Regions from separate parts of the Vibrio sp. 9-16B-A1 genome, predicted to be linked through region 2. Evidence: riboswitches for the same ligand, from Rfam matches in the RefSeq annotation. Region 2 holds a riboswitch; the other holds the start of a gene.
What was found. A riboswitch is a leader RNA that binds a small molecule or an ion and turns the genes downstream of it on or off. The one in region 2 is predicted to bind cobalamin.
Positions count from the first base shown of each region.

Region 1: linked by a shared signal. The riboswitch ahead of cbiB (adenosylcobinamide-phosphate synthase CbiB) and the one ahead of btuB (TonB-dependent vitamin B12 receptor) in region 2 are both predicted to bind cobalamin.

Region 1 is NZ_JBSDZD010000003.1:358,598-374,954, forward strand. Features, by position in the region: gene gltS (sodium/glutamate symporter) at 1-30, opposite strand, end outside; gene ACVB80_RS07670 (methyl-accepting chemotaxis protein) at 597-2,258, shown strand; gene ACVB80_RS07675 (DUF3297 family protein) at 2,330-2,578, opposite strand; gene ACVB80_RS07680 (methyl-accepting chemotaxis protein) at 2,936-4,597, shown strand; gene ACVB80_RS07685 (NAD(P)H-hydrate dehydratase) at 4,649-6,124, opposite strand; gene ACVB80_RS07690 (hypothetical protein) at 6,249-6,494, shown strand; gene ACVB80_RS07695 (DUF4344 domain-containing metallopeptidase) at 6,590-7,357, opposite strand; gene ACVB80_RS07700 (diacylglycerol kinase) at 7,529-7,888, opposite strand; gene ACVB80_RS07705 (transporter substrate-binding domain-containing diguanylate cyclase) at 8,206-9,483, shown strand; tRNA gene ACVB80_RS07710 (tRNA-Gly) at 9,619-9,693, shown strand; cobalamin riboswitch at 9,815-9,970, shown strand; gene cbiB (adenosylcobinamide-phosphate synthase CbiB) at 10,134-11,099, shown strand; gene ACVB80_RS07720 (threonine-phosphate decarboxylase) at 11,137-12,216, shown strand; gene ACVB80_RS07725 (histidine phosphatase family protein) at 12,213-12,797, shown strand; gene ACVB80_RS07730 (OFA family MFS transporter) at 12,889-14,106, opposite strand; gene ACVB80_RS07735 (LytR/AlgR family response regulator transcription factor) at 14,259-14,990, opposite strand; gene ACVB80_RS07740 (LytS/YhcK type 5TM receptor domain-containing protein) at 14,984-16,357, opposite strand, start outside.
Region 2 is NZ_JBSDZD010000016.1:75,891-92,247, reverse strand. Features, by position in the region: gene ACVB80_RS21105 (Dph6-related ATP pyrophosphatase) at 1-641, opposite strand, end outside; gene btuB (TonB-dependent vitamin B12 receptor) at 685-2,532, opposite strand; cobalamin riboswitch at 2,599-2,826, opposite strand; gene trmA (tRNA (uridine(54)-C5)-methyltransferase TrmA) at 2,994-4,100, shown strand; gene ACVB80_RS21090 (YijD family membrane protein) at 4,167-4,538, opposite strand; gene fabR (HTH-type transcriptional repressor FabR) at 4,543-5,169, opposite strand; gene sthA (Si-specific NAD(P)(+) transhydrogenase) at 5,419-6,816, shown strand; gene dinF (MATE family efflux transporter DinF) at 6,819-8,171, opposite strand; gene ACVB80_RS21070 (class I SAM-dependent methyltransferase) at 8,260-9,084, opposite strand; gene lexA (transcriptional repressor LexA) at 9,169-9,786, opposite strand; gene plsB (glycerol-3-phosphate 1-O-acyltransferase PlsB) at 10,122-12,554, shown strand; gene ubiA (4-hydroxybenzoate octaprenyltransferase) at 12,615-13,475, opposite strand; gene ACVB80_RS21050 (chorismate lyase) at 13,476-14,015, opposite strand; gene ACVB80_RS21045 (flagellar basal body-associated protein FliL) at 14,154-14,567, shown strand; gene glpG (rhomboid family intramembrane serine protease GlpG) at 14,631-15,455, opposite strand; gene glpE (thiosulfate sulfurtransferase GlpE) at 15,460-15,780, opposite strand; gene rpoH (RNA polymerase sigma factor RpoH) at 16,162-16,357, opposite strand, start outside.

The DNA.
Region 1 (16,357 bases), on a different contig from region 2:
CAGCGCTCCAATTGATATGGTTTCAATCATATAACCTCTTTTCTGGATTTACTTCGGCGCTCCGGCCAACTCCTTGTCGTTAATGTGAATAAATATTCTTATTAACAGACGAAACGCGCAATTCCATTCGCGAGCAAACATGAAAGACAAGGCGGGGAGGGTACTAAGAGGTAAGATGAGTAATGTTAGGGCAATGTCAGGAAGTTGGTTAATAAAATAGCGGCGTGTTTATTAAATAAAATTAAAATTCAATAAAAACAACCCGATAAAACATGAAAAACGTTTGCGCTTATTCTGCATCATTTTGTGAGGTCTGGAGGTTAAAATGGCCAGGAAGTGAGCACTGAACTGCCTGCGTAACACTTTTTAAACGTGTTATTGGTATCTGTTTGTTATAACGACAAATTACGTGATAGCGTGAATTTTGATTCATTGACAAACGGCAGTATTCGTCAACACTTATAATATGGTTAATAGCCGTTCGATGAATTAGTTGCATATAAATGCAGTTAAGTGACCGGAGAGTTACGTGATTTATCAACACGGCTGGCTACCTGTTTTTTTGTAATAAAGGCTGTTCATAAGAAGGATGTCCTATGAGTCTGACAATAAAAAGCCGTTTATATATCTTGTCGATTGCGCCTCTGGTGATTATTGCTCTGAGCCTGATGTTGCTCACCAATTCCAAAACCCATGACCTTTCTAACGAGCAAATGGGTGAGACGCACGCCAAGATGATGGAGATGAAGCAGGCGGAACTTCGCTCCTACCTCGGCATAGCTAAGACTGCGTTGATTCCACTGGAAAAACGCAATGCAACCCGCGAAGAAGCGCTCGAAGTATTGCGTGAGATTAAGTTTGGTAAAAATGGTTACTTTTTTGGGTATGATCAGAGAGGTACCCGTTTGTTGCTGGGTGACATGAACAAAGAGATCGGGGCTAACCACTGGAACCTGAAAGATGCTGAAGGAAACTACTTTATTCAGGACCTGATCAACAACGCCAAGTCTGACAGCTTCTCTACTTACTACTTTCCAAAACCAGGAGAGTCAGCGCCGCTGCCTAAGCTGAGTTTGTCTGCTTACTTCCCCCAATGGGATTTGATGATAGGTACCGGTTTCTATACCGATGATGTGGACGCAGCGATTGATGCGATGAAAGAACGCGCTAACGAGAATGTGAGACAGGCGATGGTAAGTACCGCCATCATCGCCCTGATCATTGTGGCCATTGTTCTTGGTATGGCGATAGCGGTGAACCGCAGTATTCTGAATCCACTGGAGAAATTTGATGAATCAATTCGCTCTTTTGCCAGTGGTGATGCTGATCTGACCGCGCGCATGGAGAAGTTCAAAGTGCCGGAGTTTGGTGCCTTGAGTGATAATTTCAATGCGTTTGTGGACACCCTGCAGAAGCTGATTATTAACGTTACGGATGTCAGCCATGATGTTGTGAATGAAACCGACAGTATGGCTCAGCGTGCTTCCCAGGTTGACCAGCTTGCGATGGGCCAGCGTGAAGAGACCGAGCAGGTGGCAACTGCGATGACGGAGATGACTACCACAGCGAATGATATTTCCAACAGTGCAAGTCAGGCGGCAGCGTCAGCCAAGAGTGCGGATGATAATGCCCAGCATGCTAACTCTATTGTGGTCTCTGCTGCGACTTCTGTAGAAGCACTGGCGCAGGAAATTGCCGAAGCCAATACGGTGATTGGGGATCTGGAAGGTGATGTACAGAACATTTCGACGTCTCTGGGAGTTATCCAGGATATCGCAGAACAAACCAACCTGCTGGCACTGAACGCAGCAATCGAAGCCGCCCGTGCAGGTGAGCAGGGCAGGGGCTTTGCTGTAGTAGCGGATGAAGTGCGAAAACTGGCAAGCCGTACTCAGGAGAGTACCGGTGAAATTCATGCCATGATCCAGCAGCTTAAAGCTGCGTCGGATGCTGCGGTAAATGCAATGAATGCCAGTCAGGAGCGCAGTGTCAGTACCGTTGAAGAGGCCAATGCGGCAAGCGCAGCGCTGGAGCAGGTTCAGGAATCCATCCAGACTATCATGGATATGAACACCCTGATTGCAACAGCGACCGAAGAGCAGAGCCTTGTTGGTCAGGAGATCTCTCAGCGTATCGTGGTGATTTCTGATCAGAGCGCCAGCTCGGCTGAGCTCGCCAATGAAAACCGCTCAGGCAGCCAGAATCTGAATGGTAAAGCAAATGAACTGTCCGGTCTGGTAGGCCGTTTTAAAGTCTAGTGACAGAAGCAAACTAAAAAGGCGAACCAGATGGTTCGCCTTTTTTAAATCATGTGCGTGTCTGCCAGCGTTTATTTGTAGAACGCTTCCACTTCGCCTTTCAGTTTGATCAGCATTGGCTGACCCCAGCGGTCTTTAGCTTTAGGAGAAGCAATTTTCACCCAGCCTTCGCTGATGCAGTACTCTTCAACATCAGTACGCTCTTTGCCGTTCAGGCGGATACCAATGTGGTGTTCAAAACACTCAGCATTGTAGAATGGGCTGCGAGGGTTGCCTGCCAGATGATCCGGCAGAGCTGGTTTAGAGCTGTTGTCACTCATGTTTGTAAACCTGAATTAGATAATGAGATGCGCATTTTAGACAAAGTTCATCCGGGGCTCAACTAATACCAGTCAGCACAAGTATTAGTTGAGCCCCGGCAGGCTGGACCAGCTGTTTTCTGAGCATCTGTTTGGTGGTCTTGATTCAATTTACTACCTGAGAAGGAGTAGGGGCGAGAAGATTAAAGTTGATCTTGATCAATATGCGGTTTTTTTAGCATAGTGTTTTTTGACATTACTGTCAGTTGCACAATACTTGTAAACAAAAGGTTAAAAACTGTGTGGGTATAACCATTACTCACCACACATGCAATGTCAGGCTGGCTGGTGACCGATATATTGTGAGGACGCCAAGCCATGAACATGTCAATCCGTAGCCGCCTTTATGTGCTGGCTATTTTACCCCTTATCATCGTCGCTGTTTGTATGATGCTTCTGACTGATTACGAAACGCACGAGCTTAATCATCAGCAGATGGAGCTCACCCACGAAAGAATGATGCAAATGAAGAAAGCGGAGTTGAAATCCTATCTTCAGATCGCAGAGACCTCTCTAAAACCTGTAATTGATGCTAATGGAACCCGTGAAGAAGCAGTTGCTGTGCTGAAAAGCATTAAGTTTGGCAGCAGTGGTTATCTGTTTGCCTATGACTCAAAAGGTATCCGCGTAGTACAGGGACAGAGTGGTGCTGGTGTGGGTAACAGTTACTGGAATTTGCAGGATAGTCACGGCAATTACCTGATTCAGGATTTGCTGCGAAACGCCAGAACCGGGGACTTCACTACCTACTACTTCCCTAAACCCGGTCAGACTGAGCCTTTGCCTAAGCTGAGTTTTTCAGTTTTCTTCCCTCAGTGGGATTTGATGGTAGGGACCGGTTTTTATACCGATGATGTGGACGCAGTTATTGCAGATATGGAAGCCACGAGTGACGCCCAAGTTGCGTCGGCCATGGTTAACATGGCGATGTTTGAAGTGCTGATCGTTGTTATCGTGGCAGTGATGGCGATGTTCGTCAGCCGCAGTATTCTGACTCCGCTGGGTATGTTTGATAAATCTATTGAGAGCTTCGCCAGTGGTGATGCGGATCTGACCGCACGTATGCCTGAGTTCAAAATTCCTGAGTTTGCCCGCCTGAGCGGAAACTTCAATACCTTTGTCGGAAGCCTGCAATCTATCATCAAGAGTGTATCGGAAGTGAGCGAGCAGGTCTTGATGGAAACTGATCAGATGAACTCCCGCGCAACTCAGGTGGATGATATTGCCGCCGGACAGCGCAGTGAAACTGAGCAGGTTGCTACCGCGATGACAGAAATGACAACCACAGCGAATGACATTTCCAACAACGCAGCCCAGGCCGCGCAATCTGCCAAAGATGCCGATGACAATACCAAGCATGCCAATACCATCGTAGTAGCAGCGGCTGATTCAGTCGTGGCACTGGCCGGTGATATTTCACAGGCCAATGAAGTGATCTCGAAGCTGGAAGGCGATGTACAGAACATCTCGACTTCACTTGAAGTCATTCAGGATATCGCAGAGCAGACCAACCTGCTGGCACTGAATGCCGCGATTGAGGCAGCCCGCGCCGGTGAACAGGGTCGTGGATTTGCAGTGGTAGCGGATGAAGTCCGTAAACTGGCCAGCCGTACCCAGGACAGCACCGGTGAGATCCATACCATGATCGAGCAGCTGAAGAATGCGTCTGACGCCGCGGTTAACGCCATGAGTGCCAGTGAAAGCCGCAGCCAGTCCACTGTGGATGAAGCCAAGGCTGCAAGTATTGCCCTGGAACAGGTACAGGAACATATTCACAACATCATGGATATGAACTCGCTGATTGCGACCGCTACAGAAGAGCAAAGTACGGTCGGACAGGAGATTTCCCAGCGTATCGTGATTATTTCTGACCAGAGTGCCAGCTCTGCTGAACTGGCGAATGAAAACCGACTGGGTGGCCAGTCACTGAACGGAAGAGCACAAAAACTGGCACAGCTGGTAGCAAGGTTTACGGTGTAACATTGCCGTGCGTCCGCGCCCTGGCCGCCCGTTGGCCAGGGCTTTTTTGATCTAGTGGTTCAGCAGATATCGGAGGTGAGGGAACAGATCGCTTGCCAGCAGGCCAATTTCTCCGTCTTCTGCCGCGCAACGGTCAGCTGCCGCGCTGTGCAGCCAGACACCACAGCAGGCCGCGGTACTCAGTGGTAATCCCTGTGCCAGCATCGCGCCAAGCACGCCACTCAGTACATCGCCCATTCCCGCGCTGGCCATTCCCTGGTTTCCGGCGCTGCAAACCCATGTACGCTCACCATCGCAGATAAGGGTACCGGCCCCTTTGAGAACCACTACTCCTCCATATTTTTTTTGCAGCTGTTCAGCTGCTTTGTAGCGATCACTTTCGATTTCAGCCACCGTGCAGCCGAGCAGGCGGGAAGCTTCACCCGGGTGTGGGGTCAGGATACGTCCGCCATCTTCAAAAGGATGTTTGGCAAGCAGGTTCAGGCCGTCAGCATCGACGACTTTTGGCAGGTTCTGAGAGATAAAGTCATCAAACCAGTCCTGGGCATCCACTTCCTGGCCAAGGCCTGGTCCAATTACAAGGCAATCGGCCCAGGCAAACAGGGGCTGCGGGTCAATGCCCTCGTTTTGCCATCCGGAGACCATGACCTCCGGCCTCGCAACGACAATGGATTCCACATGTTCATGGTGAGTGACCACTTTTGTCATCCCCGCTCCGCAGCGGGCGCAGGCTTCACTGGCCAGGCGGATGGCACCAGGCATACCGTAACCGCCACCGAGCATCAGTACCCGGCCGTTATCGCCTTTATGAGCAGTCGCTTTACGCCGGATTATGGGGTAGGGCAGGCTGCTTTGGTCAAGCAGCTGAACGGTTGAGTGGGCAATACCCCCGAACTCCATTCCTACGCCCAGGTCAGCCAGCTGCAGCACACCACGATAGTGGCGGGCTTTGCCGGTATGCAGTCCTCGCTTGTGGCCAATAAAGGTTATAGTCAGGGTCGCTTTGACTGATTTACCCAGCACCCGGCCCGTATCGGCGCACAGGCCGGAAGGGGCATCGATGGCAACGACCGGAGCAGGGTAGTGGTTAACCATATCGATGGCGTGGCGGGCATCTTCCCTTACGTTTCCGCTCAGACCCGTGCCGAGCAGAGCATCAACCAACAAATCCACATCCAGTGGCATGGAGTCCGGCAGCGGATTGATTTCCCCCCCGGCTTCAAGCCAGGCCTGCTGAGCGGTTTTGGCATCCCCGCTGGTTTTGGACGGATCTCCAACATGCCAGAGTGACACCTGAATACCCGCTTTCAGCGCAAGAGTGGCGACCACATAGCCATCACCGCCATTATTGCCGCCTCCGCAAATCACACCCAGGTGGCGGGTATTGGGGTAGTGGCGGGCGATGGCATCAAACACCGCGTGCCCGGCACGCAGCATCAGTTGATACATTTCGATTCCGGCGAGTTTCGCGGCTTCGCGCTCACCATTACGGATCTGCTCTGCAGAGTAAAGAAAGATTGGGGACATAATCAAAGCCAACTGAGATAACGTCTTATAACGATAGCACTTTTGGTCAGAATTGGATTTGAACCAGGCTATACAATAGTCTCATTCATCCGGTAAATAGGAGTAAAAGTCCGTGGATACTCAAATGGCGATTTCGAATTATCTCGGCGTACTGCTGGTGGTGCTGCTGGTCTACCCGTTTGTTCTGGTCGGCCTGCAAATGGCTATTTATGATGTAAAAGTGCGCAGTAAAGCGACCCGTTGGTTCAATGTGATTTGCGCATTTCTGTTGGGAGTTATGCTTCTGCTGCACCTGCAAACAGAAGTGTTCTACGGAAAAGAACTGTTAGACGCCTGGTATGCGGCTAATCCTGAAGACAGGCCCCAGTAAGGTCAGTTTCTCAGAAGCTTAATATAACAAAGCCTCTGAAGAGCAGAGGCTTGTTATGCAGTTCTGGTCAGGAACGGGGCTGCTTATTACGCGCGTTACTTTTTACGGGCGTTGCCAAGGAATGTATGCCAGTCATCGCTGATTTTCTGGTAATTGTAGGCACAAAACTCCTGACGATCGCTCAGGTTTTCTTTACCCACTTCATCGAGCAGACCGGCGTATTTTTCCGGGTCACTGCCGTATACCAGGCACAGGGTCTGGAAGTAGCGCTGCATATTGAAACTGTGTTCATCAATATACTCAGCCATGTGGATCTCTTTTGGCATTTCCTCGCTTTCAAAGGCGAACATATCGGCCGCGCTGATGGCGCTGTCTGCCCCGTTTTCCAGGTAATCAATCATCACGATTGCCGCAAGATTATCTACTGCGTCTTCTTCTTTACCGAGGATAGGGATCTGCTTATCAACGATATAAGCGTGGCCTATTTCGTGGAACAGTGTGTGCAGAACGGTATCCAGCACACCTTCTTTGGCGGGCTTGCCATACTTCTCATCGTATTTATTCTTGGTGAAGTAGTAGTTGGCCTCTGCCATAAAGGAGTATGGCATCTGGATGGTATTGCTTTCCGGATTAAACAGCGGGCCGTCATCCGAGCCGTATTCAATAGTCAGCGGAGTAGTGAACGGGAACAGCTCTTCACCGAGCTGGAGCACAGTCTCGTTAACGCCGCTTTGTTTGATAAAGTCGCGGATGTCAGTTTGCTCTGCGTTTTCTGGTGGCAGATAAGTGACAGAAATCGGGTCAGCAGCGAGTGCAAAAGAGGAAGTTGCAGTTAACAGCGCCGCCAGTGCCAGCTTGTTCATAGATGGTCCTTTGTTGTTTTTATTCAGACGCTTCCGTGCCAGGAGAGGCCGGAACGATTACTGAAATTGTGCGCGGGATTTCGGATTTGTCAACGTGGACGCTCTGGTTTTGTGCCAGCGGGAGGGATGAAAAGCAGAAGCCACAGCTTTTGCTTTTCAGAAAGAAGAACATCAGAGAAGTACGATGGTCACCCAGGTGATACCGGCCAGAATCAGGGCGACAAAAACTGTGGCGGAGCCAATGTCCTTGGCGCGGCCGCTGAGTTCATGGCGTTCCGGGCCAATGCGGTCTACTACCGCTTCAATGGCGGAGTTGATTAGTTCAACGATCAGGATCAGTAACAGACTTGCGATCAGTGCCAGCCGTTCAAGTTTAGTGACCGGCAGAAAGAAAGTGACCGGTACCAGCACGGCGATCATAGCGATCTCCTGGCGGATGGCTGCTTCATTCTTCCACGCGGCTTTCAGCCCCTGGATGGAATAGCGGGTGGCGTGAAGAATCCGGGTGAGTCCGGTGGCTCCGGGTTTCATGTTTTGCTTACCTGTTGGCTCTGTATTGGATGGCTATTGTAATGAATTTACTTCTATTTCTCCAGATACCTCAGGCACGTGTGTTCCCGGTTACTGTTTTCTCAGCCGGGATGTGTAAATCCCTCTAAACTTATACAAATAAGCATGCAGTAATGGATCATTTCCCCATCTGGCCCGGATCCGAAGTGGAGTGAAGGGGGAAGTTTTTTTGTTTTTTGAGACTGGAACAGCAGCGTATGGCCCGAAATTTCATCATTTTTATTTTGCTTTGCGTAAGCGGTTTATTTTCTTCGCTGCTACAGGCGGAGGAAAAGCTGGTGGTTGCCAATTCAAAAGCCTGGAAACCTTTCTCATATCTTGATGAAAAGGGAGAACCACAGGGGATTTTAATTGAGTTGTGGCGTGAATATGGGCGGCGAAACGGTGTATCTGTAGAGTTTCGCCTTACTGACTGGAATGAGTCTCTGGAACTGGTAAAACACGGTGAGGCGGATGCTCATGCCGGGCTGCTTTGGTCAGAACCGAGGGAGGCTTTTCTGGATTACTCCGAACCGTTTTTTGATATCGAGGCGCATTTGTTTTTCAGCCAGGATCTAATCGGGACCCGGGTGGGTGATTATATTGCCTCCGGTAAAGGAAAGGTCGGCGTTGTAGCCGGCGGGTTTGAACAGCATTTTGCAGAACAGAAACTCCCGACGCTCACGCTGGTGGCGTTCGATAACAACCGCCAGTTAATGGACGCAGCGATAAGAGGAGAGGTCAACGCCTTCATCGCTGATCTTCAGGTGGCCAACTTCTATCTGTATGTGTCGTACGATCCTACCCATTTTGTGCCGGTTAAGCACCTGTATACGCATGCCATTCATCCTGCCGTCGCAGAGGGGAACAAAGTCATGCAAACCCGCTTAAACGAGGGATTTGCCAAATTGTCTGATGCGGATAAAGATCGGGTAATGCAACGCTGGATGCACATTGAAAAGGTCTATCCTCAATGGCTGCTGCCATTGACGGTGGCCGGACTGTCGTTGGTGGTGATTATTTATATTCTCAGCCTGCACCGCTTGGTTAAAATCCGCACCAGTGAACTTGAGGTGGCGAACGAGAACCTTGCGCTGCTTGCAACGACGGATCCGCTCACGGGGATTCATAACCGGCGTTACTTTGTTGATGAGCTGGATCAGTTTAAACCGGCCAGCAGGCAGATCACCGTGATGGTGTTTGATATTGATGACTTCAAAAAAATAAACGACAGCTTTGGTCATGCGGTAGGCGACGAGGTGATAAAAGCTGTGGCAGAAGTTATCTCCGGATCACTGCCTGAGGGGAGCCTGTTTGCCCGCGTAGGGGGGGAGGAATTTGCCGCTGTATTGAGGGGAGAAGAGTTCTCTGTCGTTGAAAGGCTGGGCAGTGAGATTTGCCAAAAGCTGGAAAGGATATCGGTCTCCGCACTGCCTGAGGGATATCCGGTTACCGTCAGTACCGGTGTTGCCTGGTATGAGTATATAAACCGGGTCCCTGAGTTGAGCGATGCAGATCAGTTGATGTATCGGGCAAAAAGTCAGGGGAAGAATCAGTCCGTCAGTCAAAAGATGTAACAGGATGAATCGTGACCGAATAGTACCCGGATTGCTCTTAAAATGAGCAAACAGTTGAGTTATAGAGAAAAAAGTGATTTCAGGGCTTCCAATTTCATCGCTCTGTGGCATTATGAATCCCGTAGCCGATACAAAGCGTGCATCGTATAATGGCTATTACCTCAGCCTTCCAAGCTGATGATGCGGGTTCGATTCCCGCTGCACGCTCCAGATTCTGTAAAAAGCCCGCTCAACTGAGCGGGCTTTTTCGTATGTGCGGTATCTGGCTCCGGAGAAGTGCTCCTGTTTCGTCTCTTTCTGTGGCGTTGACCGGGAACTGGTCAGTGTGAGAGACTCCGGAGCGTTATCTGGTATAAGTGAATCAGGTGAAAATCCTGGACTGTACCCGCAACTGTAAACGGTGTTCTTTACTCTCATTTTCTGAGTATGAAGATGCTCTCCCGGAGCAAAGCCGTGAGTCAGATCCTGCCAGCTAACACAACGTATTATCTGGGCGGGAGCACTCAGAGGTTTTTCAGCATGATTACCCCCCGGATTTGTTCCTGTCAGTTTTATGGCGTGGTATTGCGTCATCTCAACCGAATAAGGGGTGTTCATGCCTGCTGTTAATAAGGTACTAACGGTATCTGTTCCTTCTGCCGGCTTTTCTTATGTTGCCTGAAATACCTGAGTTGAGCAGTGATTCAATGCTGACCAGTGCCCTTATCCTGATCCTCGCCCTGTGGATGGATAAACTGCTGGGAGAACCCCAAAGATTTCATCCTCTTGTAGGGTTTGGCTGTTTGGCGAACGCGCTTGAAGAGCGATGCCGTAGGCTGACGGCTTTGAGTGATAAGCAGAAGGGAGTTCTGGCCTGGCTTATCGCGGTGGTTCCCCTTGTTGTCGTGACTTTTCTTTTATCAGAGGCAGTGAAAGCGCTGTCGCTGCCACTATGGTTCATACTGAACGCTGTTGTGCTGTACCTGACTATCGGTGGAAAAAGCCTGACCGATCACGCTAAAGCGATTTATACCCCGCTTCAGTCTGGCGATATTGAACAGGCCCGCTACGCCGTATCCATGATTGTCAGCCGCGATACAGACAAAATGAGTGAAAGGGAGATCGCATCCTCTGCGATTGAATCTGTGCTGGAAAACGGCAATGACGCCGTTTTTGCCCCCCTGTTCTGGTTTGTTGTTTTAGGCGCTTCTGGCGCTGTGTTGTTTCGCCTCGCTAATACGCTTGATGCGATGTGGGGTTATAAGAATGAACATTACCTGCACTTTGGCTGGTTTACTGCAAGAACGGATGATGTTCTTGGCTGGGTCCCGGCCCGCATTACGGCGTTAACCTACGCCTTTCAGGGGAATTTTAATACGGCGATCAAGTGCTGGCGAAAGCAGGCGAAAGAGTGCAGCAGCCCAAATGGTGGCGTGGTTATGACCACTGGTGCCGGCGCGTTGGGAGTGATCATCGGCGGGCCAACGTATTACCACGGTGTGCTTCATGACAAAAAGCCTATGGGGTGCGGAGAAGTCGCAGACTGGCGCGCCATTCCTCCGGCTAATCGGCTGGTTTCACGGGGCAGCTTTTGGCTGAGTTACCTTTGGCTGATTTGTGTTTTGGGGGCTGTATGATGCGTTTCAGAGAGGGCTCAATGGAGAGAGTGAGTTAATGGCGGTTAGACATGGCGGGAACCTGATAGAGATCGCCCGTGAGTATGGCGGTGAGCCTGAAGGGTGGGTTGACCTCTCTACCGGAGTCAGTCCGTTTTCGTATCCGGCAGACAGTATTCCTGTATCGGTGTGGAACAGGTTACCCGAAACCGGTGACGGACTGGAGCTGGCGGCACAGGCGTATTATGGCGCGGGTTCAGAACCCCTGGCAGTGGCTGGCTCTCAGGCGGCGATTATGGCGCTGCCGGGTGTGATCACCTCTGAGTGTGGACGCTGTGGAACGGTAGTTTTGCCCCGTGTGGGCTATAAAGAGCACCAGCATGCCTGGGCAGAGTTCCGGTCAGGTGGACAGCAGTGGCAACTGGACTTCTATGATGGTTTTCCCTCACCGCAGCAGATTGAAACAGGCGACGTGGTGCTGGTAATTAATCCAAACAACCCCAGTGGCAGATACACCAGGACTGACGAGCTGTTAAACATCAGGCGTGTTATGGCAGCAAAGTGTGGTTATCTCATCGTTGATGAAGCTTTTGCTGACTGCACGCCGGAGATCTCTGTGCTCAGTACCACAGGGGAGGACGGCTCCGGAGAGCGTTCTGACGATGGCGCGGGGCTGATTGTGCTCCGTTCCGTGGGGAAGTTTTTTGGGCTTGCCGGTGCCAGAGTCGGTTTTGTATTTGCAGAGCCGCCGATCAAAACGCGGTTGCAGGAATCGTTGGGGCCCTGGACCGTCGCAGGCCCGGCGCGCTGGGTGCTGAAAAAAGCACTGGCAGATCGCCTCTGGCAGCAGCAGGCAAAGAAAAAGATAACATCGGCGTCATCGCAGCTGAACCAGTTGCTTGATAAGTACCTTGGCGCAGAGAGGGCCGGAACTGCTCTGTTTACAACGGTGTACCTTGAGAACGCCCCGTATTGTCATGAGGTGCTTTGTCAGCACCAGGTGCTGACACGGCTGTGTGATGAAAAAAACGCGCTGCGTTTTGGATTACCTGCAGATAAGAACCAGTGGGAGAAGTTGGAGCACGCATTGGCAGAGCTGGCATACAGCCGCAATCAGCGGGTGGCAGAGGCTCAGTGAGGCTTTACTTAATTCGCCATGGTCAGACAGAGTGGAATGCAGAGTACCGGCTTCACGGCTGGCTGGACAGTCCGCTGACTCCTGAGGCAGTTTCCCTGCTGGAACAGACAGAGCTTCCTCAGTCAGACAAGCTGGTTATCTTCAGCAGTGACCTGGGCCGGGCGGTACACAGCGCCAGCATCATCGCCCAAAAGAGTGGGGAAGAAGTGGTGCAGGACAACAGGCTGCGGGAACGGAATTACGGAGCGCTGCAGGGAGAAGTTATCGATGAAGACGAGTTCCTGAAGCCTGTATGGCAAAGGTATCATCAGCGCTACCTGCAGAAGCTAGGTGGTGATTTTGATATTGAGTCAGAAAGCAGTTTTGAGCGGCGAATCGTCTCTTTCCTTTCGGATTTAAGTTCACTGGATGACAGTACAAATGTCGTCATTATTGGCCACGGAGAGTGGTTAAGGGCAGCGACAAATATCATTCAGGGCGTACCATCCTGGTATTATGGTGACGGGATTGCTGCAAATGGTTCACTGGTTATCCTCAACTGGACTCCAACGACGCTGACTAATCACGACTTAGCTGAATAACAGCAGATACAAAAAAAGGCCTGGTGTTCCCCTCCAGGCCTTTGGTCTTACATCATCACTATTTAATAGAGTGCCTCTGTTCCCAACCGGATCAGTTGGCTGCCAGTGGCTCAGCAGTAAAATTATCCTGTTTGCTGCCCGGTGCTTTGATGGTCAGCGAGATAGCCAGTGAAATTACCAGCAAACCCAGCATCAGGTAGAAGGTTGCGGCAAATCCGCCGAACAGTGAGGCCACCACAGAGCCGATAAAGCTGCCAATGCCGAAGTTCAGGTAGATAAAGCCGTAGTTCTTGGTCAGGTTGTTCAGGCCGAAGAAATCACTCACCAGAGAAGGGTAAACGGTAATGGTTCCGCCGAAACAAAACGCGATACACGCTACTGCGAAATAGAAGCTCATTGCCGTCGCTGGCGCAAAAAGCAGGGCAGCAACACCAGCCAGACAGGTCAGCAGCGCAATCGAGATAACGCGTACACGGGCAATACGGTCAGACAGTACACCCAGAACCAGACGTCCGCCCAGGTTACCGACTGCGATAATTGCAACAGAGGCTGCTGCTGTGGTCATGGAAAGGTGAACGTAGTTTTCGCCGATGTCTTTCGCAACACCAATCACGTACAGGCCGCTCATGCATACTGTCAGGAACATCGCTGCCAGCATCCAGAACTGAGAGTGTTTCATCGCTTCTGCCAGGCTGAAGTCACGGCTTGCGTTTTCGCCTGCGGTGCTGGTTTCCTGTTTAGGCGCGTCGGTCATCATCATGCCGCCAACGACAACCATGATCATGCACACCAGACCCCAGGTTTCGAACGTGATTTCGAGGCCGGTGGTAGTCAGCAGATACATCAGAATGTATTTAAACGCCAGCGCGCCCAGGCCGTACGCACCAATGGCGCAGGCAGATGCCAGTCCTTTGCGGTCCGGGAAGAACTTCACGCAGTTGGAAAGCACCATCAGATAACCGGTACCGTCGGCAAAACCTACCAGCAGGCCGGCAAACACGTACAGCATAATCAGGTTAGTGGCATGGCCGGTCAGGTACAGGCTGATGCCGATCATCAGGCCGGAAGCAATGGTCACTTTGCGAATGCCAAAACGCTCCTGCATTTTGCCTGAAAGGGAAGAGGCGACAGCCAGCGCCAGGCTCAGGATCCCGAAGGAAAAAGCAACGCGGCTGACAGGCTCAGAAAGTTTGTCGGCAAGCTGGGCGTTGAAAAGACTCCATGTATACACAGAGCCAAGGGCAAACTGAGTGATCACTGTTCCCAGCATGGTAAGGGCGCGGGTGCGGCCCGATACCGGATTGGCCATTTTGTTATCTCCACTGATTTAAAATCTTTCGGGCGGCTTGCGCCCTTTAATGACCCACAAAATACGGGGCTTTGCGGAGATAACAACAGGCTGGCGAAACTATAAAATGAGATGTATCAATAGCGGAATGAACTGCAATATAGCGGAATGAATTACAGCTCCATCCGCTCACGGAATGCTTTGATGTTCCCGCGGCTGACCGGGATCTGAGCCTCAGCATCGCTCAGTTTCAGTAGATAAGTGCTGTTTACCCAGGGGGTGATCTCCTGAATTTTCTCAAGGTTTACCAGGTAAGAGCGGTGGGTTTTGAAAAACTGCTCTGGCGGCAATTTATCCATCAGCTCGCTGATGCTGCACTGGGCGATAAGCTCGCCTTCACCGGTGAACACCTTTGTCACTTTCTCGCTCGCTTCGGCGTAAATCACCTCTTCTGCCCGGGTAACCCGGATCCGGTTTCCGCAGTGCAGGTTGAGCGTCTTCGGCTTGTTTGATACAGCGGCCGGAGCCGGTTGTGGCTGACACTCAACACTGGCTTCGAGTTTCGCCAGCAGCCCTTTTACCCGCTCTTCGCTCAGCGGTTTAAGCAGGTAGTCAAACGCTTCCAGCTCAAAGGCATCAACGGCAAACTCTTTGTATGCGGTGGTAAACACGATATGCGGCTTCTGGGCAAACTGGCTGATGTTGCGCGCCAGCAGCATACCGTCAATCGACGGCACCTGAATATCCAGAAACGCGATATCCACCCGGTTACTCTGCAGGTACTTAAACGCCTCCAGGCCATCATCAAAGGTGGCGACGATTTCGATGTTGCTGAAACTCTGAATAAGGTAGGTCAGCTCTTCGCGGGCCAGGTATTCATCTTCAACGATCAGGGCTTTTAGCATGCTTGCTCCTGCTGATTTGCTGACTGGGTTGGCTGGACAGTAAACGACATTCGGGTTCCCTGCTCAAGGCGTTCGATAGTCAGGCCCTTTCCATATAGCATAGTCAGGCGCTGGTGAACGTTGCTCAGGCCGATATGGCCTGTAGCCATCGCGCCGCTGTGGAGGTCATCGATCACCTGTTGGCTGATCCCGACGCCACTGTCTTCAATGGTTACGTTCACCATCTCACCGGCCTGTTTTACCGAAATACTTACCACGCCCGGAGAGCGGGACGGTTGGATACCGTGCAGAATCGCATTCTCCACCAGTGGCTGGATCAGCAGACAGGGGATGGTGGACTCAACCGGGTCAATATCAAACACTACGCTGAGTTTATTGCCGAAGCGCGCCTGCTCGATAGCGACGTAATCTCTGACCTGCTGCAGCGCGACATGGATATCGATCAGCTCCTCGGTACGTTCCAGGTTATAACGCAGGATATCGGCCAGTTTGGCGATAAGCTGGCGGGCTTTGTCCGGCTGGATACGCACCAGGGTGGAGATGGCGTTCAGGGCGTTAAAAAGAAAATGCGGATTGATCCGGCTCTGCAGCGCGCTGAACTCGGCTTTACTGGCCATGGTTTTAAGCTGTTCGACCCGGCCTACTTCCATCTGGGTGGAGATAAGCTGAGAAAGACCAATCGCCATTTCTCGCAGCGCCGGACGGATCTGATGTGGTTTATGGTAGAAGATCTTCAGTGTGCCGCTGACTTTGCCGTTTTCCCACAGCGGGATGATCAGCAGCGAATGAAAGTCGTGGACGTTAAGGTTGTTGCTGATGATCTGCTGTCCGGTGCGCACCGCCTGCTGTGCCATTTCGCATATCTGACTGGCATTGAGATACTTCTCTTCCCCGGCGCCGACATAGGCCAGTACATCTTTGGTATCGGTAATGGCAACGGCGTCAGCCTGAGTCTCTTCGCCGATGATCCGGCATACCTTCGCCAGGGATTCACGGCTGTTTTTGCGAAAGTGGGGCAGGGTCCGGTTGGCGATATCCAGCACCAGCTTTGCCTGACCGGCAGCGACCAGGTCTTTCTCTTTTTCCAGCCCCTGAACCAGACGAATGATAAGCCCGATACAGACGGTGCCGGAGATCATCGGCACGCTGATATGAGAGACGATCTGCCAGGCGTGCGCTTTGTCATCAGAGAGCGCCACAATCAGCACCATGGTCAGCATCTCACAGAAAGCACCGGCCAGAATGCCCAGCAGTACATAGTGACGGCGGTGACACTTCTGGTGGATCCAGGTCGCCAGCAGACCGGCAATAATACTGGTGATCAGACAGGCGACAGAAGTCGGCCCGTCGATATCGATAAGGTAACG
Region 2 (16,357 bases):
ACAAATCGCTCTCCGTGCTCAACCTGTTGTGGCTTAAGTTCAATATAGCCTGTAAAACAGGGAGCCTTTGTCACCAGGGTGTGAAACTCGCCATTTTCACCACAAGGGTCGACGGACTCCGGCAGTGACGCCACCAGCCCCTTACTGTACCAAAGGCCACAGTAGTCAGCGCCAAGGCGGGTGGTATCGACAGTGACCAGCATGGTTTCGATACCACGCTGTATGATTTCCTCTGCCAGTTGCTCACTGGGTACACCCAACAACGGAAAGACGCACTCCCAGCCAGCTTTCTCTATATAGCTCTTTCGGTACTCAGCGATGCCATTGCAGAACATATCGCCAAACGCCACGGCATCGACCTCAAGCCCTGAGTTTCGGATCCCCTCCACCACCAGAGACTGATAGACAGGATTCGCCGGAAAGACTTCCGGCAGCTCTATCGTCACCAGTGGCAGGTCAGCCAGGCGGGCCTGCATTTCGACTACTTCCATCGGCGTGACCTGAAATGGCACTTCTTTACCTACATAAGTAGTGTACAGACCCACTACCTGGTATTGAGGATCTTCAAGCAGCTTTATCAGGGTAAGGGTGGAATCTTTACCAGATGACCAGCTGACAATGACGTTTTTAGGCGAATTCATATAAACCTCTGTAAAAAAACCGCCCGAAGGCGGTTTTGGTAAATCAAAACTGATGACTTAAACTCAGGTAAACACTTCGTCCTGGAGACGGATAACCATTCGCCGTTTGGTAGTCTTCATCAAACAAGTTATCTACTTTTGCTCTAAGTTGAGTATTCATCTCAAGATGATATGTAACTGATGCATCAAAAACAGTATAGGCACTCAGCATAATATCTTTCGCTGGGTAAGTGCTGTAATCAAGGTCTCGTCGCTCACCAACGTGAATAGCAGATAGTGACCAATCAAACTCACTCACACTTACCAAAGCACTCCATTTATAGGTTTCTTTTGCTCTGCGCTGCAACTGCTTTCCATCACTGTCTTTCGGATCTTTTATATCTACAGACACATTGTGCGAAACAACACCAGTCTCAAAGCCTGCTTCAAGCTCAACACCACGAATCCTTGTTTCGCCATCAACGTTTTCATATTTTTTTTGAGCACTATTGTAGCTAATCAGGTCCTGAACCCGGATATCATAGACTGTAACCGCCCAGTCAAATGAATCCGCCATACCTTTAAGACCAAAGTCAATGTTATCAGATGTTTCCGGTTTCAAATCTTTATTTGGCACAGTCCATGCGGAGCCATTTTGCTGAGATAACGTGGGAGCCTTAAATGCGGTACCGTAGGAGCCAAATACCGAAACAGAATCTGTGACAGAGTAGCCTGCCCCCATACTGTAAGTGGTGTTTTTACCATAGTCTTCGTTGTCATCAAGGCGACCGGACAGCTCAACTGTCAGCTTATCCAACTGACTAACCGCTCCGGCAAAAAAGCCCAGATTCGAACGGCTTTGGCTTTTTGCCGTACTCTTTTTATCGTCATACGTGTTATTGCGCCAATCCAGTCCGCCACTTAACGTTGTGTTGTCAGATACGTCAAAGCTATTTATCCAGCTCAGATTATCCTGAGAGTATTCATGATTATATTTATCGACAGAGTTGTCAGAGTATGGATTGTAAGTTCGGGAGCGACTCAACTCATTAGAGTACTGAAGTGAAGATGCGATACCGTCCTCAGAGTATGACAGCTGGCCACCAAGAACCCGGCTGTCTACTTGTGATTCAGCAGTTTTTCGCGCAGTTGCGGTCGAGTTATCATCATACTGATAGTAATTACGATATGCTCTGGCAAATACTGTTGCCTTCAAAGACTCCTGAAAAACATGATCGTAGCCAAGAGTTCCATTGGTAGACGAAAAACCATGTTCTTCACCATCATTGCCACCTGCTACAGGCTTTACGTTGTAGCCGTCATCCTTTTCATACCCTGCAGTTAAGCGCAGACGGCCGTTGTCAGATGTAGAGAATGATGAAGACAGATTAGCCTCGTTGTAACGACTGCCAGTACCAATCGTTACATTGGTTCGCTCCACTCCACTTTTTGAAGACGTAATAATATTGATTACACCGCCAATCGCTTCAGAACCATACATTGAAGCCCGGGCTCCACGAATGTACTCAACCCTTTCAATATGCAGAACGGGAACCTGATTAAAATCAACAGCACCACTCGCTGACTTAGCCATGCGAACACCATCAATCAGGAACAACACCTGATCCGAGCCTGTTCCCCGAACAAAAACACTGGCTGACTGACCACGACCACCGTTTTGGGTAACTTCTACCCCTGGTAATCTTTTTAATACGTCCGGGAGAGACTTAGCCTGCATCAGCTCAATCTCATCACGGGTAACAATACTGACCGGAGCCAGAACACTGTCTGCAGACTGCTCAAACCGGTTCGCGGTAACCACCATGGTCTCATCCGCGTCCTGAGCGTAAGAAACAGAAGGAATAGCAGAAATCAGCGACACCACTGTGGTCGCCAGAAGAGATTTTTTCATTGTTTTATCCTAAATCGCGAGAATCCCTGACACTGCAACACCCTGAGTGATTGATGTTATTTGGAGTGCAGTGCGTTATCGCTGGCAGATATTCGGACTTAAGAGCATGCCTGATGAAATCAGCAGGCGCCTTACGTCTCACTTCCCACTTAGCAAGCTAAACAGTGTTTGGGTCTTACCCGAGACGTTCGTTCTCTGATACCGCTGCGCGTCAGTTCCGGATTCACACCGGATTCCCTTTTAAGCCTGGATAAATTATTGAAATACCCCGGCACCAGCTAAGTGGCAGATAGTAGAGGGCTGGCTGTATGTTGTCCAGTTGTTATTGATAACCTGCCTGGTGCTTTTCCCGCTGTTTAGCCACCACCATTTAGCCACCAGGAGCGCCCGGACTGGACAAATGGCTACAATTGAATAAAATCTGCGCTCTTTATTTTTTCGCAACCATAAGGCATGACTTCATGGCTACTCTTGATGTAAATCCAGCCAGCTACCAGCAGCAGCTGGAAGAGAAAACCCAGCGTCTGACAAAGATGTTTGCAGATTACACTATGCCCGGGCTGGAAGTGTTTGAGTCTCCGGAAAAACACTACCGCATGCGTGCAGAATTCCGTGTATGGCACGAAGGGGATGATCTGTACTACATCATGTTTAATCAGCAGACCCGTGAGAAGTATCGTGTCGACCAGTTCCCGGCAGCCAGCCGTCTGATCAACGACCTGATGCCACTGCTGATGGAAGCGATGAAAGACAACGATACGCTTCGTCGCAAACTGTTCCAGGTGGACTTCCTGTCTACCCTGAGCGGTGAAGTGCTGGTTTCCCTGCTGTACCACCGTCAGCTGGATGATGAGTGGATTGAGCAGGCCAAAGCGCTTAAGCAGCGCCTGAACGACGAAGGCTTTAACCTCAACCTGATCGGCCGTGCGCGTAAGATGAAGATCGTACTGGACCGTGACTTCGTGGTTGAGAAGCTGAACGTGAATGGTGACAGCTACATCTACCAGCAGGTAGAGAACAGCTTTACCCAGCCAAACGCCACGGTTGCGCAGAAGATGCTGGAGTGGGCTATCGACTGTACCCAGGACAGCCATGGTGACCTGCTGGAACTGTACTGTGGCAACGGTAACTTCTCTCTGGCACTGGCGCAGAACTTCGACCGGGTACTGGCAACTGAGCTTGCCAAGCCATCGGTAGACTCTGCCCAGTACAACATCGCGGCCAACAAGATCGACAACGTTCAGATCATCCGCATGTCAGCGGAAGAGTTCACCGAAGCGATGGAAGGCAAACGCGAGTTCCGCCGCCTGAAGCAGCAAAACATCGACCTTAAGAGCTACAACTGCAACACCATCTTTGTCGATCCACCGCGTGCGGGTATGGATATCGACACCTGTAAGATGGTACAGGGCTACGAACGTATTATGTATATCTCGTGTAATCCGGACACCCTGCTGGAGAACCTGGAAGTACTGAGCGAAACACACAAGGTGACCCGTTTCGCCCTGTTCGACCAGTTCCCGTATACCCACCATATGGAAGCGGGTGTGCTGCTGGAGCGCAAGTAACAGACATAAAAAATGCCGCGATACTTATCGCGGCATTTTTGTATCTGTCGTCAGCTGAATGTTGCCTTACTGAGGCTTGGCAACATAGCCCAGCTTCTTACCGACCCACACCATCAGCAGCAGGGTAACGATAATCGAGAAAAAGTTAGATCCGGCTTCCGGGTACTGAGCCTTGAGAAAAGCCGAGTAACCAAAGGCACCGACAAAGAAGCACGCCAGCCCCACCAGTGGAATATCTTCTGCAACCGGCTTGCGCAGGTACTCCTGATACAGGTTTTGTACCGCCAGAACCAGGGCGATCAGCGGGAAGATTGAGAAAGACACCGCCTCCATCGTCAGTCCTGCAAGCAATGCGTTACCACACATACCAGCGACCAGCGCCAGCAGCAGCGTTTTCTTTTCTGACCCGCGGTCAGTAGTTGGAATATCTGTAGACATAGAATTAACCTGCTTGTTTGTTTTGCGTTTCACGTTCCCTGCGATAGGCGTCTGCACCTTTCGCAATAATTCTCAGCTGAGCCACCAGCTTTTCTGCCAGCTCATCTCTCTGTTGTTTGGTCAGATCCAGCGCTTCCGCACCTGAGCTGAATACCAGGGTTACACAGGCATCGGCCTGTACTGCCGCTTCCTGATGAGTCAGTCCGGTGCTCTCCAGGTACTCGGTCAGCTCGGCGACAAAGTGCTGCATCTCCCGGGCCACGGCGGCACGAAAAGCAGCCGACGTTCCCGAACGCTCGCGCAGCAGCAGGCGAAATACGTTCGGGCTGCTCTCGATAAATTCCATAAAGGTCTCTACCGAAGTGCGGATCACACTGCCACCCTTAACAATCCGCTGGCGCGCCTGGCGCATCAGCTGACGCAGCAACAGACCACCTTCATCTACCATGGTCAGACCGAGCTCATCCATATCTTTAAAGTGACGATAAAACGACGTCGGGGCGATACCCGCCTCTCTGGCGACTTCGCGCAGACTGAGATTGGAAAAACTGCGGTCAGCACTGAGCTGGCTGAACGCGGCATCAATCAGTGAACGACGAGTTTTTTCTTTTTGTTGAGCTCGAATTCCCATGTTGCAGAACTTATACCTGAAGACGTGTATTTTCCGTGTACTATAGCGCGAAAAAGGGCGCCCCGGACAGGCCGGAGACCTTACTTTACTCCTTTTTGACGCAATTGCCCGTGCAAAACCGGGAGATAATAGCCAGTTCACAAATTTAAAATTTGTCTCCTGCCCCGTGTTCTGAACAGACTCTTTCCCGCCCAACCAGGTTAAAATATCGCTAAGGATATGTTAAGCAAAACAATAAGGGACTGGGATATGAGCTCAACACACTTCGATGCGATCGTTATCGGCAGCGGTCCGGGCGGAGAAGGCGCCGCAATGGGGCTGACCAAACTGGGTCACAATGTTGCCATCATTGAACGCGAAAGCAGCGTCGGCGGTGGCTGCACCCACTGGGGAACCATCCCCTCCAAAGCCCTGCGTCACGCGGTCAGCCGGATCATCGAATACAACAACAACCCGCTGTTTTGCCACAACAACACCAGCCTGCACGCAACCTTTTCCACCATACTCGGGCATGCCAAGTCAGTCATCGACAAACAGACCCGGCTGCGTCAGGGCTTCTACGACCGCAACCAGTGCCGGCTTATCTTCGGGGAAGCGCGCTTTACAGACGCCCACACCGTCGCGGTTACCCAGCCGGACGGCAGCACCGATTATTACAGCGCCGACAAATTTGTCATCGCCACCGGCTCAAGACCCTACCGGCCTGCCGATGTGGACTTTGGTCACGACCGCATCTACGACAGCGACTCAATACTGTCACTGGAGCACGACCCAAGGCATATCATCATCTACGGCGCCGGAGTGATTGGCTGCGAGTATGCTTCCATCTTCCGCGGGCTGGATGTAAAAACCGACCTGATCAACACCCGTGACCGGCTGCTGGCTTTCCTGGATAACGAAGTATCGGATGCCCTCTCTTACCACTTCTGGAACAGTGGTGTCGTGATCCGCAATGACGAAACCTATAAGAAGATTGAAGGAACGCAGGACGGGGTGATCGTCCACCTGGATTCTGGCAAGAAGATGCGTGCTGACTGCCTGCTCTACGCCAACGGCCGTACCGGTAATACCGACACACTGAATCTGGAGGTCGCCGGGCTGACCCCGGACTCACGCGGCCAGCTGAAAGTGAATCAGAATTATCAGACCGAAGCTGAACACATTTATGCCGTAGGTGACGTGATTGGTTACCCGAGCCTGGCGAGCGCGGCGTATGACCAGGGCCGCTTTGCCGCCGAAGCGATCGACAAAGGCCAGTCCGACACTCACCTGATTGAAGACATTCCCGTCGGGATCTATACCATCCCGGAAATCAGCTCGGTGGGCAAAACCGAGCAGGAGCTGACGGCAGCCAAAGTGCCTTATGAAGTCGGCCGGGCGTCATTCAAACACCTGGCCCGCGCCCAGATCGCCGGTAAAGACATCGGCTCACTGAAAATCCTGTTCCACCGTGAAACCCGTGAAATTCTGGGTATTCACTGCTTTGGTGAGCGGGCGGCGGAGATCATCCATATCGGTCAGGCGATCATGGAGCAAAAAGGTGAGGCTAACAGTATCGACTACTTCGTTAACACCACCTTTAACTACCCGACCATGGCAGAAGCCTACCGGGTAGCAGCACTGAACGGCCTCAACCGGCTGTTCTGAGCCTATGCCTGCACCGGCAGAAAGCGCTGGCCGCGCCACTGCACAAGCAGTACGACGGCCAGTCCGATCCCGCGAATTGCCATAAAGCTCAGCATACCAATCCACAGGGCGTGGTTTTCCAGCCACGCCAGTAACCAGAAAACAACAAAGAAAGTGCAGGTCGCGACAAACATGCTGTTTCGCATCTCCCGCCCTTTGGTCGCTCCGACAAAAATACCGTCCAGCAGAAAACACCACATCGACACCAGCGGCATAGCCACCAGCCAGGGCAGATACGTCAGGGCGTGCTGTTGCACCTGCTCAATCGAAGTGATCAGGCCAATCATGTGATCGCCCCACACGCCAAACACCAGGGTCAGCAGCAGACTGATCACCAGCCCCCAGAACGTTGTCCCGAGTAATGATTCCCGCAGGGCTCTGGCATCCCGCGCCCCGGCCGCTTTGCCGACCATGGCCTCCATCGCGTACGCCAGGCCATCCATGCCATAGGAGATGATCATCAGAAAACTCATCAGCACCGCATTGGCGGCCACCGTGTCATCACCGTAGCTGGCTCCCTGAAAAGTCATAAAGCTGAACACCGCCTGCAGGCACAGCGAACGCAGGAAAATATCCCGGTTCAGCGCCACAAAGCGGCCCAGCCCTTCACCCAGGCCACGCACTCCGCTCAGCGGTGCCCTGAGCCCCAGCCGGCGCCACGTCCGGGCGACAAAAAACAGCCCCAGCAGCATACCGCTGTAGTCTGCCAGCACCGATGCCAGTGCCGCGCCTTCCACATTCCAGCCAAGGCCGATCACAAACAGTACATCAAGTACGATATTGGTCAGGTTAGAGATGATCACCATCCACATCGGAGCCCGGGCATTCTGAGTTCCCAGCAGCCAGCCGAGAATCACGAAGTTGGCCAGCGCCGCCGGGGCACTCCAGGCGCGGATAGCAAAGTACTGCTGACCATAAAGCTTCACTTCCTCACTGGCGTCGGTCAGGCTGAAAACAAGGTCGCCCAGCCAGCCATGACTGAGCAGAAACAGGGCGGCAAACAGCCAGGCGGTCAGCAGCCCCTGCAGGAGCACCCGCACCAGCTCACTGTTGCTCTCCCTGCCATACGCCTGCGCCGCCAGACCTGTGGTCGCCATACGCAAAAAGCCCAGCAGCCAGAAAGTCACGCTGACTACCGTGCTGCCCAGCGCCACACCCCCAAGATACCAGGCATGCTCAAGATGGCCGATCACCGCAGCATCGACCAGCCCCAGCAGCGGAACGGTAATATTAGACAGCACCATAGGCACAGCCAGCAGCAAAACCCGGCGGTGCAGCGACCATCTGGCAAGGGGAGAAAAAACGGAAAGATTCAAAGCGACCCCGCGGCTCACAGAACTGATGAAAAATGAGCCACGAGGGTAACGGGAAGCTGCGCGGTTGGCAATCAGGTATGCGGTAAAATCACCAGCGGATCTGGAGTACTGACGGGGTATAGGCGTAAGGTCTGCCGGTCAGGTTCGCCAGCCACTTATGCCACGCGCTCCAGCGCAGGCAGTCCTGGCTTTGCAGCGGTGAGTGCAGGCTGACCCATTCAGCCCATGGCAGCCAGTTACTGAATGTCTGTTGCGGGTTATTAAGCCCGTGGGCGTAAGCCTGGTTTCCGAGTTTTTTGCCCAGCCAGGTATCTGTTTTGTCTCCGGCGACCACAAAACAGCACTGCGCGTGCATAAAGCGTTTGGCCAGCGCCTGTAAAAACCGGCCCAGCACCGCTTTATCGACCTCCAGCAGGGCCTGGTCACAGACGATCAACAGAGGGGCATTTTCAGCCACTGCCAGATGCTGCAGCCAACTGAGCTCTGTCACACTGCCACAACGCAGCTGGTATCGTTCACAGGGATGAAAAAGGCGCTGACGCCATAAAAGATGCTCGCTGACGTCGATTTCTGTCCAGCGGCAGCGGCCGTTATCAAGGCGGTAGAAACGGGTATCCAGCCCCGCCCCCACATTCAGTACCCAGGCATCCGGATACTGACTGAGAAAACGGCTGATCTGCTGATCACACAGCTGAGTAACAGAGGCGTACAGCAGCTGTTGCTGATCCTGGTTTGCGCTGTGGCAGCCCGGGGCGAGCCGGCACTGGCGGCAGGCGCTGGCAGCAATCGGGTCATACACCAACCCCTGCTCATGAAGACTTTCCCGGCTGCGCATCCACATCGGACGCAGTAAATGTGCCGGGATCTGCCAGCGGGAGTCTTTGCCGCGCGGTGAAGGTATTCTCTGTGTCATCATCATCTTCCCTGAAATCAGAATTAGATGATAATAATTCTCACTAGCACTTTCAAGCCCTGGCAAAAACCCTCAGGCGCAGCATTACATCCAGGTGCTGTTGCGGATCACACCCACTGCAATGCCTTCAATATTGAAGTCCTGACTGGTCAGGTCCACTTTGATCGGCTCAAACTCTTCATTTTCAGCGTGCAGCAGTACCGTGGCACCTTTACGCTCCAGACGTTTAACCGTCACGTCCTCTTCCACACGGGCAACCACCACCTGGCCGTCACGTACGTCCTGGGTTTTGTGTACCGCCAGCAGGTCACCATCGAGGATGCCGATGTCTTTCATACTCATGCCGTTTACCCGCAGCAGGAAGTCTGCCTGAGGTTTAAACATCGCCGGGTCAACCTGGTAATGAGTTTCAACGTGCTCCTGAGCCAGGATTGGCTCACCGGCTGCAACCTGGCCGATCAGCGGCAGGCCTTCTTCTTCCTGCTGGTCTTCAAGCAGGATACGGATGCCGCGTGAAGCACCTGGAATGATCTCAATAACCTGTTTACGGGCCAGGGCTTTCAGGTGCTCTTCAGCCGCGTTGGCCGAGCGGAAGCCCAGCTCGCGGGCGATCTCGGCACGCGTTGGTGGCATTCCGGATACTTCAATCTTATCTTTGATCAAGTCGAATACTTGCTTCTGGCGTGGCGTCAGCTCTTTCATTACAGTCACCTGTCTTTTTATACAGTTAACTGTGAGTATATCCAGTGATGGACGGTTTTAAAAGCCAATTGTCTATTTTTTAACAGATTTCGTGTTATGACCGCAGGATCTGCCAGGCTGCTTTGCTTTTTAAGGTCACTGTTGCTTATCTTCAGAATAATCCGCTGGAATAAACCAGAGAACGCAGTAAAAGGTTGGACCAGTTTCTGGTATGCTTGCTGCGCATTTTTTCAGTAGCGGGCGGCAGCAAAAACCGCCCGTTGTACAGGATGAATCACCCGGAGGGTATAGCTCTCAGGGGTGGTCACCAAACATAACCGAGGCAGTGTACTGTTATGTCTTCCGGAGACACATTTTTCCGCTCTTTGCTTAAACTCCCCCTGTCGGTGTTAGTGAAGGGCAATACAATTCCATCCAACCCGGTTGAAGACCTGGGTATCGACATCACCAAACCGATTGTCTACGCATTACCGTTCCGCTCTAACGTAGATCTGGTAACCCTGCAGCGTTACGCACTCGACAGCGGCCTGCCGGATCCGCTCTCCCCGCTGGAGATCAATGGTCAGTCATTTGGCCGGTTTGTCTTTATCGCCACCCGTCCGACCCTGGTTCAGACCGACAGCGATGCGCCGCAGGAGTCGATTAGCCTGTTCTCTGATCTGCTTCAGCTTCACGCCGACAGCCAGGATCTGGATGTACAGGTTCTGCCGGTCACCGTGATGTGGGGACGCAAACCAGGTAAAGAAGAGAAACAAAAGCCTTACCTTGAAGCGATGAACGGCCCGCAGAAAATGATGGCGGTAACCGCATCCGGCCGCGACTGTATGCTGCGCTTCAGTCCTGTGGTGTCTCTGCGCTATATGGCAGATCAGCACGGAACCGACGAAAGCATCGCCCACAAGCTGACCCGGGTTGCACGCATCCACTTCTCCCGTCAGAAGATGGCTGCCTCCGGCCCGAACCTGCCTAACCGCCAGGTTCTGTTTAACCGTCTTCTGAAATCCGAGGCGATCAAACGTGCCATTGCCGATGAGGCAAGCAGCAAAGGGATCCCTCTGGAAAAAGCAGAGAAAGAAGCGCACGCCATCATGGATGAGATTGCAGCTAACTTCTCATACTCGCTGGTGAAAAAAGGCGAACGTATTCTGGGCTGGCTGTGGAACCGCCTGTATCAGGGCCTGAACATCAACAACGCGTCTGCGGTACGCAAGCTGGCGCAGGATGGTCATGAGATCGTGTATGTGCCGTGTCACCGCAGCCACATGGACTACCTGCTGCTGTCGTACGTGCTTTACCGTGAAGGTATGGTGCCACCGCATATCGCTGCCGGTATCAACCTGAACTTCTTCCCGGCAGGCCCGATTTTCCGCCGTGGTGGTGCCTTCTTTATCCGCCGCAGCTTCAAAGGCAACAAGCTTTACTCGACCATTTTCCGCGAGTATCTGGCCGAGCTGTTTACCAAGGGCTACTCGGTCGAATACTTCAGTGAAGGCGGCCGCTCCCGCACCGGACGTCTGCTGCCGGCCAAAACCGGTATGCTGGCGATGACCATTCAGGCAATGCTGCGTGGCCTTGACCGTCCGGTGACCCTGGTTCCGGTCTACATCGGTTACGAGCACGTGATGGAAGTGGCGACCTACGCCAAAGAGCTGCGCGGAAAACGCAAAGAGAAAGAAAACGCCGGCCTGGTGCTGCGTACCCTGCGTAAACTGCGCAACTTCGGCCAGGGTTACGTGAACTTCGGTGAGCCGATCCAGCTGAATCAGTACCTCAACGAGCACGCTCCGAGCTGGACCAGTGAGATCAACGCTATCGAGCCACAGAAACCGCAGTGGATGACGCCGGTGGTGAACCAGCTGGCCGACAAGATGATGACTCACATCAATGATGCGGCCGCAGCCAACGCCCTGACCCTGTGTGCAACTGCGCTGCTGGCTTCACGTCAGCGTGCCCTGTCCCGCGACACTCTGGAAAATCAGATCGAGTGCTACCTGGAGCTGATGCGTCAGGTGCCTTACTCACCAACCAGTACCGCACCGGATACAAGCGCTCAGGAGCTGGTTGCTCACGCCGAAAGCCTGGATAAGTTTGTCACCGAAGCCGACAGCATGGGCGATGTTATCTCCCTTGACCGTCAGCAGTCGATCCTTATGACTTACTACCGCAACAACATCATCCACATGCTGGCACTGCCGTCACTGATCGCGCAGCTGCTTGTCCAGCATCAGTCGATGAATGTGGCGGATATCCAGCGCAGCGTGGCTACCCTGTATCCGTTTTTGAAGAACGAGCTGTTCCTGCGCTATGACGAGCCGGAACTGCAGGCGGTAGTAGAACAGAGCCTTGATGAGCTGGTACGCCAGGAACTGCTGGTCCGTCAGACAGACCAAATCACTCTGAACCAGACCCGCATTCAGACTACGCTCCTGCTGTCACGCACCATTCTGGAAACCCTGCAGCGCTACTCAATTGCGGTTTCTCAGCTGGTTGCCAAACCTGATCTGGGTAAGAGCGAGCTGGAGCAGAAGAGTCAGCAACTGGCTCAGCGTCTGGGTCAGCTGCACGGTATCAACGCGCCGGAGTTCTTCGATAAAGGCGTGTTCAGTTCGCTGTTCAGCACCCTGAAACAGCAGGGTTACTTAAACAGTGAAGGTGAATGTGACCTTGAAAAAACCGAACAGCTGGCAAACATGCTGGGTGAGCTGGTCTCGACAGAGGTGAAGCTGACCATCCAGGAAAGCCTGTGTATGGACGACCTGGAAGACTGATCTCAGCTTTCCTGACATGACAAAAAACGGCACCCTGGGGTGCCGTTTTTTTATGTGCGGTTATTTGAGCATGACATCCAGCGCCAGCGCCAGCGCTATCGCCATCCCGGCATAGTTGTTGTTTAAAAAAGCACTGAAGCAGGCCTGACGGTCACGGTGACGGATCAGCCACTGCTGGTAAACAAACAGTCCGCCGGCTACCAGTACGCCCCAATAGAACACACCGCCGAGTGCCATCCGCTCACCCAGCCAGATAAGCATTGCCACGACAGCCAGCTGAAGCAGACCAATGATCAGCTTGTCGCGGTTGCCAAACAGAATCGCGGTCGACTTAATGCCAATTTTCAGGTCATCGTCCCGGTCCACCATGGCGTACTGGGTATCGTAGGCGATAGTCCACAGTGCGTTGATCGCAAACACCAGCCAGACCTCAGCGGGCAGCGCTCCCGCCTGAGCGGCCCAGGCCATGGGGATCGCCCAGCTGAACGCCAGACCAAGAAACAGTTGCGGCAGGTGGGTAAAACGCTTCATAAACGGATAGATGAAAGCGAGGAATATGCCCACAAACGAGAGTTTTACCGTCAGGCTGTTCATGCTCAGCACCAGCACAAACGAGAGCAGCGCCAGTACCACAAACAGCACCAGTGCCTCCGGGGCAGACACCAGACCGGATGGCAGCGGACGGGACTGAGTCCGCTTCACGTGACCGTCAAAGTGACGGTCCGCATAATCGTTGATCACACACCCGGCTGAGCGCATCAGAAACACCCCGGCGACAAACACCAGCAGCACTTCAACATCGGGCCAGCCACCGGCTGCCAGAAACAGCGCCCACAGGGTTGGCCACAGCAGCAACAGGGAGCCGATCGGCCGGTCCAGTCGCATCAGTTGAAAATAAGCACGCACTTTGGCAGTCAGCATCTATGCCATCTCCCTGGTATATAACGGTGCCCGGGGCAGAAACAATTCTGCCACCAGCATAGGTTTGTCATTCATCCACAGCCTTGAGCGCCGGGCCAGCAGATCGCCCTGCGGAGTATGAGCCACGCCGACTTCCAGTGCATCCCGGCGGACATTCTCTGCGCTGAATACGGTCTGACCGAGCGGAATTTCTCCAAGGCTCGCCAGTTCTGTATTCTGGTCCGTAAGTGAGGTGTGTGGGATCAGGGTCCGGGCCAGCACCCACGGGCTGTCATCACCACGCAGGATCACTTCCCTGACAAGGCAGGTCTGACGGCCAAGCCGGTCACTCTCCTGCTCTGTCAGCTGCTCTGCCGGCATCGGCTGATTTCTCAGCAGCTCTACCCCCAGCTGCTGACATTCTTCAGCCAGCAAACGGGACAGGGAACCTTGTTCCAGCAACCAACGACGGGACCAGCTACCACTAAAACTTAAATGCTCAGGCTGACACCATGCCACGTCTTCCAGTGCGGCAAAGTACAAGGCTCTCAACTCTTCCATACCAATATTCTACTTATCGCATTACAATTAATACGTTAACACGAAAAATTTGCTTTCAATTTAGTCACTGTTGACCCACTATTGTAACAGACTAAATCGTCACCCGGCTCATCATTACTAACAAGATAAGAAACAATTATGTACCGACACCTGTACGCAAAATTACTGCTGATTTTGGCTGCCCTGATCTCACTGCCGGCGATGGCAGAAGAGGAAGAGCAAACCGGCCCCAAGTTCTCTTACTACACCCTGCAGCCGGATCTGACCACCAACTTCCATACCAGCGGCAAAAAGCTGGGTTATCTGCAGGTGCGCATCGATATTATGGTCAACGACCCGGGTCATATCGTCATGCTGGAACAGCACAACCCGCTGATCCGCGATGCCATTGTGGATATGCTTGGGCAACAGAATGAAGACGTGGTGAAATCCCTGGCCGGACGCGAAGAGCTGCGCAAACAGCTGATGGAGAAACTCAACGAGTTACTGCTGGCCGAAACAGGCAAAACCCTGGTCGCAGACCTGTTGTTTACCAAGTATCTGTACCAGTAACCGGTATCCAGACACAAAAAAGACGGCTCAGCCGTCTTTTTTATTATCTGACAAAAGCCGCAATCAGCGTTTCTGACTATCCCACAGACCCAGCGCCACACCACTGAGCAGTCCCGCAAGGTGTGCGGTATTAGCGATGGCCAGAAACGGCTGAACAAAACCCAGCACCAGCCACACCAGCATAAAGCCCACGATCGGCTTTGGTACGCCGATTCCCTTTTGCGGTGCACGGGCCCCCATCACCCACAGGTATCCCAGCAGGGCATAAACCACACCGGACAGGCCGCCAAAATTGGCCCCTTCGACCCAGTACTGACCAGCACCGGACAGAGCGGCCGAAACCACAAACAGCTGCACCAGTTTACCGCTGCCAAGCTTCTGCTCGATATCCCCGCCGAACTGCCACCACCACAGCAGGTTAAACACGATATGGGTAACGGAAAAATGCAGCAGGGCATGAGACACCCAGCGCCACAACTGAAACTGCTGTCCTTCCAGCGCCGGGAAATGCATTGCCATAAACACATCACGTCCCGCTCCCAGTTGCTGCAGGGTAAACACCATCAGCGCGCTGAGCATGATCAGCAGGGTAAACGGCCCCGCTTTGGCTTTGACCATCGCCATCAGGCTGGGTGTCTGGTAGCGAAAGTTGTTGGTCCGGCTCTCTGCCATATCCCAGGAAGCGGCCTGGTATTTACGGTCTCCCGGATTAGCGAGGAAGTGTTTTAATTCGGCCTCGGCTTCCACCTGGTGCTGATCGTCCATCAGCCACAGGGCGAACTGGCCGCCACCTTCGGGCATCATGTTCAGCTCGATCTGGCGCGATGCCATATAATCGATAAATGCCTGACCCAGGCGCGGGTTATCCAGTATGACTAATCTCTGCATCGCTTTATCCCGTTACCACCGGCAATGCCAGCTTCTGCCATTCGGTAAAACCGCCATCCACGCTGTACACCAGCTCAAAGCCCTGGTTAACCAGATACTGAGCGGCACCCTGACTGCTGACCCCATGATAACAAAGTACCAGCACCGCCTGGTCAAAGTCGTGGTCACGCATAAAATCCACCAGACTGTCATTAGTCAGATGAACGGCTCCTTCCGGACGGCCACTCTGAAATGACTGAAGATCGCGGATATCCACCAGCACCGCCTGCTGTGATTCAAGTAACTCAGAAGCCTGCTTAACGTCGATGCGTAAAAACGTATCCATACCTTTCCTGTCTGAAGCTGGTTAAAACGAATCCTCATTGTAACGTATCCAGAGGACGGAGGAGAAGACATCACGTTATCCGCGCCACAAACTGTGCATTATTTACCCTGATGTGGATAAAGCTGTGAATTGCGTTGATAAAGTGTTTTTTGGATCCCGGATCCACCAGATGTAGTGATGATCCTTGTTTTCCTGTGAGTAATTGATTTTCTGTCCCCAGCCGGAAGGTTTGGTTCAGGCGCGATATTACCGGGCCTCAGCCCGGAGTGCCTCAGAGGCGTTCACAGAGTTATCCACAGAGAGAGAACAGCCGTGGCGATCAACAGGCATAAAAAAACCGGGATCCATGGATCCCGGTTTTGTGTATCTGGTAAGGCTGAATCAGAGTTCGCCGACCGCGGTCTTGAGCTTCTTCATCGCGTTCTTTTCAAGCTGACGGATACGTTCAGCCGATACGCCATAAGTGTCTGCCAGCTCCTGCAGGGTCGCTTTCTGATCATCAAGCCAGCGGGAGCGCACAATGTGCTGGCTGCGCTCGTCCAGCGCAGAAATCGCGTTGCTCAGACGAGCATTGGTG